DNA from 3 places in the Bradyrhizobium sp. USDA 223 genome. Region 1 is predicted to be linked to each of the others. Evidence: predicted binding sites of a transcription regulator. Region 1 holds the regulator's gene; each other region holds the start of a gene.
What was found. Region 1 encodes LexA, which represses DNA repair genes until DNA is damaged. Its sites were predicted from a motif close to TGTTCNNNNTGTGTTCNG; they were not measured.

Region 1 (3,691 bases):
CGCGCCGACGTGCGCCTCGTCGTCGCCGCAGAACAGCACCAGCACGGCTTGCAGGAATTCGCCCGCGAACACCGGCACCGCCACGCCGCAGGTGAGGCCGGCCGCAGCGGCCTGATCGGTCCGCTTGAAATAGGAGTTGGCGAATTTCGTGAGGATGACGGGGTGGCCACAGGCCCAGGCCTTGCCTGGAAGTCCCTCGTCATATCCGAAGTGCAGCTCTTCGCTGACGGCCTTGAACGCGGACAGCCCTTCGTCGTAGAGGCCGCCGCCGAATTCCAGCCGCATGCGCGTCCGGTCGGGTACCCAGAGTTCAACGACGCGAATGAAGGTCTTCATCGAGCCTGTCCGCCGCCTCAAGCCACTGCAGCATCGGTCATTTGGCTGCGGAGCGAACGTTCAAAATTCAGGCAGGACGGCCCAAACTTCATGCGGCGACGAGGCGCGGCGGCGGGCTCGCCGATCGAATGTCCTGAAACAAAAACCCACCGGGCTCGCCGGCCTCGGCCGGCGACGGCAATTTCAATCCCGGGCTCGGCCTTTCGGCCGAAGGGCGTCAGCCGATCGGCAGGCGCGTGATCGTGGGCCGCGTGTCGGCGACGGTCTGCGGCTTGTGCTCGCGCTCGGGGGCCGGCTGCGTCACCGGCAATTGCAGCACGGTCGCGCGCTGGCCTTCGACGAGCTGCGTCACCAGCACATATTTGCCGTCGGGAAATTCGATCGCGTCATGATGGCGATCGGGAATGTGCGGGTCGATCTTGCCGAACTTGCCGACGCGAGAGTTCACGGTGCGCGTCCAGATCCAGCGGTTGTCGTAGCGGACGTCGTCGGCGAAAGCGAGCTCCGTTCCCGGCAGCAGACAGACCGCGACGGAGGGATCGGCTTCAGAAGCGAAGCCGCGCGTCGAGGTGCCGCGGAAGGTTGTCGTGACGATCGTCTCGCCGACTACGGCGGGGCGCGTCGCGACGGCATGCAAGCTGTAGTCACACATCGGGTGCTCCTCATGCTGGGATAGCGACCCGCGTCTCTTTCGAGGCGCAGGCCTCTATCAGAGTGGAAGCATACAACGCTCTGCTCGGTTATGGGCAAATCTGCGGCTCGCGTTCGCAGCACGCGATCACATTATCTTTCCCGGATTCGATAGGAACAAACCTCGCGTCCTTGCATTCGGCCGGAGCTATCAGCACTGCCGGCACAACTCTACCGGCGAAGCAGAAATGGCTGCGCGCCTGCGCGGGCGAATGTCGCGCGGGAAGATGGACCGGACAGCCGGCGCAGAACCAGAGAAACCGTCCAGCCGGAGCGGACAAGTATCCGCTCCGATCCTGGATCGCCGATGCCGATCGAAGCGCGCGCGGCGCTTGAGACTTCCGGTATCAGTACTTCCGGTAAAGCCCGATCAACTTGCCCTGGATCTTCACGCGGTTCGGCGGAAGAATGCGGACCTCGTAGGCGGCATTGGCGGGCTCGAGCGCGATCGAGGCGCCGCGGCGGCGGAAGCGCTTGAGCGTGGCCTCCTCGTCGTCGATCAATGCCACCACGATGTCGCCGGTATTTGCGGTCTCGTTGCGCTGGATCAGCGCCATGTCGCCGTCGAGGATGCCGGCCTCGACCATCGAATCGCCGCGCACTTCGAGCGCGTAGTGCTCGCCCGAGCCGAGCATGTCCGGCGGCACGCTGATGGTGTGGCTGCGGGTCTGCAGTGCCTCGATCGGCGTGCCGGCGGCGATGCGGCCCATCACGGGCACCGCGACCGGGCGCTCGCCCTCGTCCGCGGGCGGGCTGGAGCTCGCGCGCACCTTGCCGAGATTGCCCTCGATGACGCTCGGGGTGAAGCCGCGGCGATTGCCGGCGGCGGCCTGGAGCTCGGGCAGCTTGATCACCTCGATGGCACGGGCACGGTTGGGCAGGCGGCGAATGAAGCCGCGCTCCTCGAGCGCAGTGATCAGGCGATGGATGCCTGACTTCGAGCGCAGGTCGAGCGCATCCTTCATCTCGTCGAAGGACGGCGGCACGCCGCTTTCCTTCAGACGCTCGCTGATGAACCGCAGAAGCTCGTATTGTTTGCGCGTCAACATCTCGACCAAAGTCCCCCGGTTGATGTCGTTCGATTCCGAGACGATGAAGTCGGCAATAAGCCGCTACATCCTCGAAACAAATCATGAACGGACACTATATGTTCGATATGTGTTCCGCAACTGCTTAATTTATGGTGAACGCGGCCAAACTCGCGGAATGCGTGTGGCTGGGCGGCTCAGACGGGCAGCCGGAGCACCTCGCAAGGCGTCCCTGCCTCGGCCTTCGGCGCGAACGGTGCACGCACGAGAAGTACCTGTGCCGCAGCGAGATTCGCAAGCAGGGAGGAGTCCTGATGGCTGACGGGAAGGGCGACGCGCGTGCCGTCGTCGCGCACCTCCAGTCGCGCACGCAGATAATCCTCGCGCTGGTCGTTGGCGGCGAGATCGCGGCCCAGCACGGCGCGCTCGCGCTGATGATGAATCGCTGAACGGCCCGACAGGGCGCGAATCAAGGGCACCATGAACAGGAAGGCGCACACGTAGGACGACACGGGATTGCCGGGCAGGCCGATCACGCGCATCGCGCCTAGTCGACCGTGCATCATCGGCTTGCCGGGCCGAATCGCGATCTTCCAGAACGCCATCGCGATGCCTTCGCCCTTGAGCGCCTGCTGGACCAGGTCGTGGTCGCCGACCGACGCACCGCCGGTCGTGATCAGGATGTCGGCGCCGCTCTCGCGCGCGCTGCGGATGCCGGCGGACGTCGCCTCCAGCGTATCGGCGGCAATTCCGAGGTCGATGGTCTCGGCGCCCTCGCTGCGGGCGAGCGCATGCAGGGCATAGCCGTTGGAATAGACGATCTGGCCACGACCAGGCGTGGTGCCTGGCATCACGAGCTCGTCGCCGGTGGCGAGAACGGCAACCCTCGGGCGGCGGATGACGGCGAGATGCGGATGATTCATTCCGGCGGCAAGGGCGAGATCGCGCTCGGTGAGACGGATTCCCTTGCGCAGCAGCACGTCTCCTTCGCGGAAGTCGACGCCTGCAGGGCGGATGTGCCGGCCGAAAATGGCGGCTTCCTTGATCGTGACATGTTTGCCGTCGGCAGCCGTGTCCTCCTGGATCACGACGGCATCGGCGCCGTCGGGAACGACGCCGCCGGTGAAGATCCGCACGGCTTCGCCGGGGCCGACGCTTCCCGCGAACGGCCGGCCCGCCGCGACCTCACCGACGACGGTCAACCTCGAATCGTATGCCGCGTCCGCCGTGCGCACGGCATAGCCGTCCATCGCCGACATTGCCTCCGGCGGCTGCGTGCGCCGTGCCGCGACATCGCGGGCGAGCACACGATGGTAGGCCTCGTCGAGGCAAACCATCTGTTCAGCCAGCGGCTCGACGCCGGCCAACACCGCGGCAAGCGCGTCAGAAACCGGCATCAGGGCCACGGGCGAACTCCTGCTGAGCACATCAGTCAATGGGCGGCGAGAGTTCTAGCCGAGTGCAGGCGTGAGGCAAAGCAGCACGCGGGATGATTTATCCTGCGTGATCGCGGGGTGGAGGAGGTCGGCTCAACTCCGCCGCGGCATGATGCGGAAGGCGAGACAGACCGGAACGAGGATTGCCATGGCAAGGACGAGAATGACGAGCGCCACGGCCAGCATCGGTCAACGCTCCGT
Region 2 (3,691 bases), 4.3 Mb from region 1:
GCGGCCCTTCGGGTCCGGATCATGCTCTAGGGCGGACTACCTGTCCGCCCGCTGCTGCTTTTTCGCCAGCAGCTGCTTCAGCGCCGCGACTTTGGCCGCGGCCTGGTCCGGCGGCAGATCTGCCTTGACGAGGATTTCGGCCTCGGCCTCGCGACCCTGCAATCCCAGCACGAGCGCCAGATTGGCGCGGACCCGCGCATCGTTCTGATTGCGCTGATGGGCGCGGCCGAGCACCTGTTCGGCCTTCGATAGATTATTCTGCAGCATGTAGGACAGGCCGAGATTGGACAGCACGGTCGGCTCGTTCGGCACGATCTTCAACGCCGCGGCGTAATATTGCTGGGCTTCCTCGTTGCGGCCGAGCTGGTCGAGCACAGCGCCCTGCGCCGACAGGATGCGCCAATCGGGATCCTCGGGCGAATGCGCCCGGCCGAGGACGTCGAAGGCCTGCTGGAAATTGCCGTTGTCGGCGAGCGCGCGGCCGTAGCCGGCGAGCAGCGCCTTGTTGCCGGGACGGGCGAGCACGGCCTGCTCCAGCACTGCGACCGCCTGCGCGCGCTGGCCGCTGCCACGCAGCGCCTTGCCGTATTCGAGAGCAATGGCGGGATCGCTCGGCTTGGCGCGATAACGCTCGCGAAGTGCGTCCATCTCCGGCGTGGGGTCGGCCTTGCTGTCGGACTTGCCGTCAAGCTTGGCGGCGGACTCCCGCTTGCCGCCGAGCGCACCGGTGACGTCGTCGATGCCGGCCGTCTGACAGCCGCCGAGGGCGAGGATCAGGACGGCGGAACACAGATATCCCGCCGGGGGAAAGGCGAGGAACGAACGCTTGGGCATACTCTGATCACTCGGCAACTGATCAGAGATGCTTACCGATTAACGCTAAAGTCCCGTTAAGGAGGGCGCGCGTGTTGAGGTTCAGTCGACGAACTCGGCGCCGAATTCGCAGCCGATGCGCCAGCGCAGGCGGCATTGGCGGGAATAATCAGGCGCGAAGATGATGGTGAACTGCGGCGGCACTTCCAGAAATTCCGCCACCACTTTCACGCCGCCATCCGAAATATCCGTGATCGTGCAATCCCGCGGCAGCGAGCCCGCGCCAAAATGGATCTTGGCGAGGCGGCTGCACACCCGACGTTCGCTTCTCCGGCGATTTGCAAGCATTTGAACTGTTTCACCCGTTAGACCACGGCCCATCCCGCAGCCCTAGGAGTAGCGGACATTCGTTGGAATGTGCTGAGGAGAGAAGGTGGCATTCGAGACGTAGTGACGGGACCGCATTTACGCCTGGTTAGGATTTGACGGGCCGCCAAGCGATTGTTCCCGTATTGTTCTTGCGGAAACGGCCGCGCTCTGCTACCCCTAATTGCAGCAATGGGCAGGCTGGTTCGGCATGGTTCAGCGGGTTTCTACCGTCGCCTTTGAGGGGATCGAGGCCCGTGCGGTCGACGTGCAGGTGCAGGTCGCGCCCGGCCTGCCGGCCTTTGCCATCGTCGGCCTGCCGGACAAGGCGGTGTCGGAGGCGCGCGAGCGGGTGCGCTCGGCGCTGATCGCCTCGGGGCTGGCGCTGCCGGCGCGGCGGATCATCGTCAATCTGGCCCCGGCCGACCTCCCGAAGGAGGGCAGCCATTACGACCTGCCGATCGCGCTCGGGCTGATGGCCGCGATCGGCGCCATCCCGCCGGATGCGCTGACCGGCTTCACCGTGCTCGGCGAGCTCGGTCTCGACGGCTCGATCGCGCCGGTGGCCGGCGTCCTTCCCGCCGCGATCGGCGCCAATATGCGCGAGGAAGGACTGATCTGCCCGGCGTCCTGCGGCTCCGAGGCGGCGTGGGCGAGCCCGGACATCCAGATCATTGCCGCACACTCGCTGATCCAGATCGCCAACCATTTCAAGGGCACCCAGGTGCTGTCGCGGCCGACGCCGAAGGTGCACGAGGCCGCCGCCTCGACGCTCGACCTGCGCGACATCAAGGGCCAGGAAAGCGCCAAGCGCGCGCTGGAGATCGCGGCCGCCGGTGGGCACCACCTGCTCATGATCGGCGCGCCGGGCGCGGGCAAATCGATGTTGGCCGCGCGCCTGCCCTCGATCCTGCCGCCGCTGTCGCCGAGCGAGCTGCTCGAGGTCTCGATGATCGCCTCGGTCGCCGGCGAGATCGAAGGCGGCGCGCTGACGGCGCGGCGCCCGTTCCGCTCGCCACACCATTCCGCCAGCATGGCCGCGCTCACCGGCGGCGGCGCGCGCGCCAAGCCCGGCGAGATCTCGCTGGCGCATCAAGGCGTGCTGTTCCTCGACGAATTGCCGGAGTTCGATCCGCGCGTGCTGGATTCGCTGCGCCAGCCGCTGGAGAACGGCGAGGTCGCGGTGTCGCGCGCCAATCACCGCGTCACCTACCCTGCCCGCTTCATGCTGGTCGCGGCGATGAATCCCTGCCGCTGCGGCAATGCGTTCGAGCCCGGCTATGCCTGTAAGCGCGGCCGCATCGACCGCTGCACCGCCGATTATCAGGCGCGCATCTCCGGTCCTTTGATGGACCGCATCGATCTGCGCATCGAAGTGCCGGCGGTGACCGCCGCCGACCTGATCCTGCCGCCGCCGTCGGAAGGATCGGCCGAGGTCGCCGCCCGCGTCGCGGCGGCGCGCGACATCCAGCTGGCGCGCTATGCAGATGCAGGCCTGCCCCATGTCCGCACCAATGCCGAAGCCCCCGCTTCCGTGCTGGAGGAGATCGCAAAGCCGGACGCGCAGGGTCAGAAGCTGCTGCGCGACGCCGCCGAGACCATGCGCCTGTCGGCGCGCGGCTATCACCGCGTGCTGCGGGTGGCGCGCACGCTGGCCGACCTCGACCATGCCGACAAGATCGGCCGGCTGCACCTCGCCGAAGCGCTGTCCTACCGCGCACTCGCGGAGGATGTGCGCCAGCTGGCTTGATCATTCCGCGCATCAACCCGGCGGTAACGACTTTCCTTTACGCTCTACAAACCATAAGGCCCGACGCGTTTCGGTTGTGAGTTCCCCGGGGCCTAGCGAGTAGAGCGTCATGTTGCGTTTCAAGTTCCTGGCCTCGGCTGTTCCCGTGCTGGCGGCTGCGGTGTTCGCCCGCGCCGAGATCGGATCGGTGTCGCATCCCTGCATCGCGCTGGGCGACACATCGGTCGAGCTCACCTCGCTGTTCTGGACCGCCGGTGTGCATGTTGCCTTCACCGACGATCCCGCGCAGGCCACGGTGCGGGTCCAGATCACCGAGGATGCCGACGCCGCGGATTTTGCCGTGGTCGACGACGGCCTCGGCTCCGAGCCTGACACCTGCCAGGCCAGCCCTTCGACGCGTCTCGTCTCGATCGCCGCGCAGCCGGTCGACGGCGGCCAGGTGGTCTATCTCTCCAGCGAAGGACCGGCGGATTACCGCATCTATGTGCGCTCAAAGACGTTCTCGCCGCGCGAGGCGGCTGCGCTGATCGTCGGCGCCCGCGGCGGCCACGGCCGCTTCCAGGCGGCATCGCTTTAGAGCTTTGTGTTTGAGCATGATCTCCGCGCAAACGCGTCCCGCGTTTGTCGCGAAGGAAAACCGCTGCACACTTTTCCGGATCATGCTCTGACCCGTTAACGTCTCGTCAACCCTGTTCGGAGGCGGCGCCACCGCCGCAATTTGTTCGCAAGGTCGGCGGGCCATCGTCGCACGCGGCGGCGGGG
Region 3 (3,691 bases), 110 kb from region 1:
CGGATTCGAACGCGGGGTGCGGCCGATCGGCGACTGGTCGATGTCGATGATCTTGTCGATGTGCTCGAGGCCCTCGATGCGGTCGTGCGGCGCCGCGCCTTCGCTGGCGTTGTTGAGCTTGCGGGCAATGGCGCGGTAGAGCGTATCGATCAGCAGCGTCGACTTGCCGCCGCCGGAGACGCCGGTGACGCAGGTGAACAGGCCGAGCGGAATTTCCGCCGTGACGTTCTTGAGGTTATTGCCTCGCGCGTTCACCACCTTGATGGTACGGCGATGGTTCGGCGGACGCCGCTCCGGCACCTCGACCTCGAGCTCGCCGGTCAGGTACTTGCCGGTCAGCGATTTCGGGTTGCGCATGATCTCGGCGGGCGTGCCTTCGGCGACGATGTTGCCGCCATGCATGCCGGCGCCGGGGCCGATGTCGAGCACGTAGTCCGCAAGGCGGATGGCGTCCTCGTCATGCTCGACCACGACCACGGTGTTGCCGAGGTCGCGCAGCCGCTTCAGCGTATCGAGCAGGCGGGCGTTGTCGCGCTGGTGCAGGCCGATCGAAGGCTCGTCCAGCACGTAGAGCACGCCTGTGAGCCCCGAGCCGATCTGCGAGGCGAGGCGGATGCGCTGGCTCTCGCCGCCGGACAGCGTGCCGGAGGAGCGGGACAGCGTCAGATAATTGAGGCCGACGTCGAGCAGGAAGGTGAGGCGCTCGCGGATCTCCTTCAGGATGCGGCCCGCGATCTCGTTCTGCTGCGCGTTCAGCGCCTCCGGCACGGTCTCGAACCACGCGCCGGCGCCCTTCACGGACAGCTCCGAGATTTCGCCGATATGCTTGCCGCCGACCTTGACGCAGAGCGCCTCGGGCTTGAGCCGAAAGCCCTTGCAGCCCTCGCAGGGGACGTCGTGGAAATATTTCGCCAGCTCCTCGCGCGCCCACTCGCTCTCGGTCTCGCGGTAGCGGCGGTTGATGTTGGTGATGACGCCCTCGAACGGCTTCTTGGTGTCGTAGGAGCGCACCCCGTCCTCGTAGGAGAACTTGATCTCGTCCTCGCCCGAGCCGTAGAGGAGCGCGTTTTGCGTCTTCTTCGGCAGATCCTTCCACTTGGTGTCGAGCGTGAACTTGTAGTGCTTGCCGAGCGCGGTCAGCGTCTGCACGTAATAGGGCGACGACGATTTGGCCCAGGGCGCGATCGCGCCCTTGCGCAGCGTCAGATCCTTCTCGGGGATGACGAGGTCTTCGTCGACATGCTGCTCGACGCCGAGGCCGCCGCAGGCGGGGCAGGCGCCATAGGGATTGTTGAAGGAGAACAGGCGCGGCTCGATCTCGGGGATGGTGAAGCCGGAGACCGGGCAGGCGAACTTTTCCGAGAACAGGATGCGCTCGGGCCCGCTCTTGTCGTGGATTTTCGCGGTCTTCTTCTTTTCCTCCGCAGGCGCAGAAGCCGCGGGCGCATCGGCGAACTCGACGACGGCAAGGCCTTCGGCGAGCTTCAGCGCGGTCTCAAAGCTCTCGGCGAGGCGCTGGCCGATATCGGCGCGCACCACGATGCGATCGACCACCACGTCGATGTCGTGCGGGAATTTCTTGTCGAGGCTAGGGGCTTCCGCCAGCTCATGGAAGGTGCCGTCGATCTTGACGCGCTGAAAGCCCTTCTTGAGCCATTCGGCGAGCTCCTTCCTGTACTCGCCCTTGCGGCCGCGCACGACGGGGGCGAGCAGATAGAGGCGGGTGCCCTCGGGCAGCGCCAGCACGCGGTCGACCATCTGGGAGACGGTCTGGCTCTCGATCGGCAGGCCCGTGGCCGGCGAATAGGGCACGCCGACGCGGGCCCACAAGAGGCGCATGTAGTCGTAGATCTCGGTGACGGTGCCGACGGTGGAGCGCGGGTTCTTCGACGTCGTCTTCTGCTCGATCGAGATTGCCGGCGACAGGCCGTCGATCTGGTCGACGTCGGGCTTCTGCATCATCTCCAGAAACTGGCGGGCATAGGCCGACAGCGATTCGACGTAGCGGCGCTGGCCCTCGGCATAGATCGTGTCGAAGGCGAGCGAGGATTTGCCGGAGCCGGATAGCCCGGTGAACACCACCAGCTTGTCGCGGGGAATCTCGACGTCGATATTCTTGAGGTTGTGCTCGCGCGCGCCGCGGATCGTAATTGCGCGCAGGCTCGAGCCCGCGTTCTGTTGTTGGCGCTTCGCCTTGATCACTTCATCCATCCGAGTTGCCCTCAAGGAAGCCCAAAGGTGCGCGATCGCGCCAACAAAAAAGGCGCGCTGCGCCCGGAACCGGGATCGGCGCCGATGGGTATGGCAGCGAACGTAGGAAGAACGGCGGCGGATTTCCAGTGGGACTTGCGAATCGTCAACGGATTGTTGGCGTGCTGGCGGGATCTGGCAGCAGGAACGCGCGGAACCGCTCCCGGAGCAACCCGGCCAAAAAAGAAAGGCCGGCGCGAGGCCGGCCTTTCGTGACGATGTGACGTCGGTCTTGATCAGTACTTCGCGACGACCGGGCCACCGAAGGTGTAGTTGAGGCGAACGGTAGCCATGTCCACGTCCTGCTTGATGCTGTCGGTGCGAGTGGTCACGCCGAGGAAGGTGAAGGTCTCGTTGTGCCTGCCCATGAACAGGTGGTTGTATTCGACAGCGACCGACCAGTTCGGGGCGAAGCCGAATTCTATGCCGGTGCCGACCGTACCGCCCCAGCGCGTTTCGTTCGCGGTGTCGAGCGTAACGCCGCCAAAACTGCCAGTGTACTTGTTGTGAGTGACGGCAGCGCCGCCCTTCACGTACCAAAGCACGTTGTTCCAGGCATAACCGACCTGGCCAGTGAAGAGGCCGATGGCGTCGATCCTGGTCTCGTTCACCAGCGGCGCGAGCGCGGCAGGCGAGCTGATGTTCGAACCCTTCAGGTCAGCCCAGTCGCCCTGGGCTTCGAGACCGAACACCCAGTTGGCGGACTGCCAGCGATAACCGATCTGGCCGCCGACGAGTGCGCCGGTCGCATTGTGACAACCTTCGGCCACCGCCGGAGCGACCACGACGGGGCCGACACTGGTGAGATCCCAACAGTTGCGGCTCCAGCCACCGCCGGCGTTGGCGCCGAGGTAGAAGCCGCTCCAGTTGTACACCGCGATCGGCGCCACCGGAGCCTTGGTGTAGGGGCGGGCCGCCAAATCGGCCGCCGAGGCCGGTGACAACGCGCTGAGTGCGAACAAGCTGGCCGAAGCCAGCAAAAGCTTCTTCATATCCATTCCCCACTTCCATTTCTCATTCCGGTCTTCCGGAGAGCGGAAGAGCAGCGGACCTTATGACTCAAGCAACGTCATTGCTTTTACACCATTTAAGCCAAAGGTTGTGTCACCCAGCGGCCACACCCCTTCGAAAACGCGAGCGAACGGGCGGCCGCAACAAACAAAAAGGCCGGCGCGAGGCCGGCCTTTCGTGACGATGATGCGTCAGAGACGAAGCTCAGTACTTGGCGACGACCGGGCCGCCGAAGTGGTAGTTCACGCCGACCTGCACGGTGTGGAGGTCGAGAGTGCCGGTGTTGACCGGGAAGACGCCCGAGAAGTAGGTCTCGCCGCCCAGGCTGCGATAGAGGTACTCGCCCTTGACCGACCAGTTCGGAGCAAACATCGCCTCGACGCCCGCGCCGACCGTCCAGCCCGAATGGAACTGGCTCTCCGAGAGGCTC

Region 2: ABIA40_RS30565 (YifB family Mg chelatase-like AAA ATPase) is a predicted target of LexA. The motif match lies at 1,316-1,333, and genes of this name have one in related genera.
Region 3: uvrA (excinuclease ABC subunit UvrA) is a predicted target of LexA. The motif match lies at 2,308-2,325, and genes of this name have one in related genera.

What each region holds. Positions count from the first base shown of each region.
Region 1 covers NZ_JBIYDR010000001.1:2,268,870-2,272,560, forward strand. Annotated here, with positions in the region: gene ABIA40_RS10355 (GAF domain-containing protein) at 1-336, opposite strand, end outside; gene ABIA40_RS10360 (hypothetical protein) at 554-988, opposite strand; gene lexA (transcriptional repressor LexA) at 1,374-2,075, opposite strand; gene glp (gephyrin-like molybdotransferase Glp) at 2,252-3,460, opposite strand; gene ABIA40_RS10375 (hypothetical protein) at 3,680-3,691, opposite strand, start outside.
Region 2 covers NZ_JBIYDR010000001.1:6,551,674-6,555,364, forward strand. Annotated here, with positions in the region: gene ABIA40_RS30555 (tetratricopeptide repeat protein) at 37-834, opposite strand; gene ABIA40_RS30560 (PilZ domain-containing protein) at 916-1,161, opposite strand; gene ABIA40_RS30565 (YifB family Mg chelatase-like AAA ATPase) at 1,391-2,929, shown strand; gene ABIA40_RS30570 (hypothetical protein) at 3,039-3,506, shown strand.
Region 3 covers NZ_JBIYDR010000001.1:2,376,261-2,379,951, forward strand. Annotated here, with positions in the region: gene uvrA (excinuclease ABC subunit UvrA) at 1-2,211, opposite strand, end outside; gene ABIA40_RS10885 (outer membrane protein) at 2,487-3,242, opposite strand; gene ABIA40_RS10890 (outer membrane protein) at 3,466-3,691, opposite strand, start outside.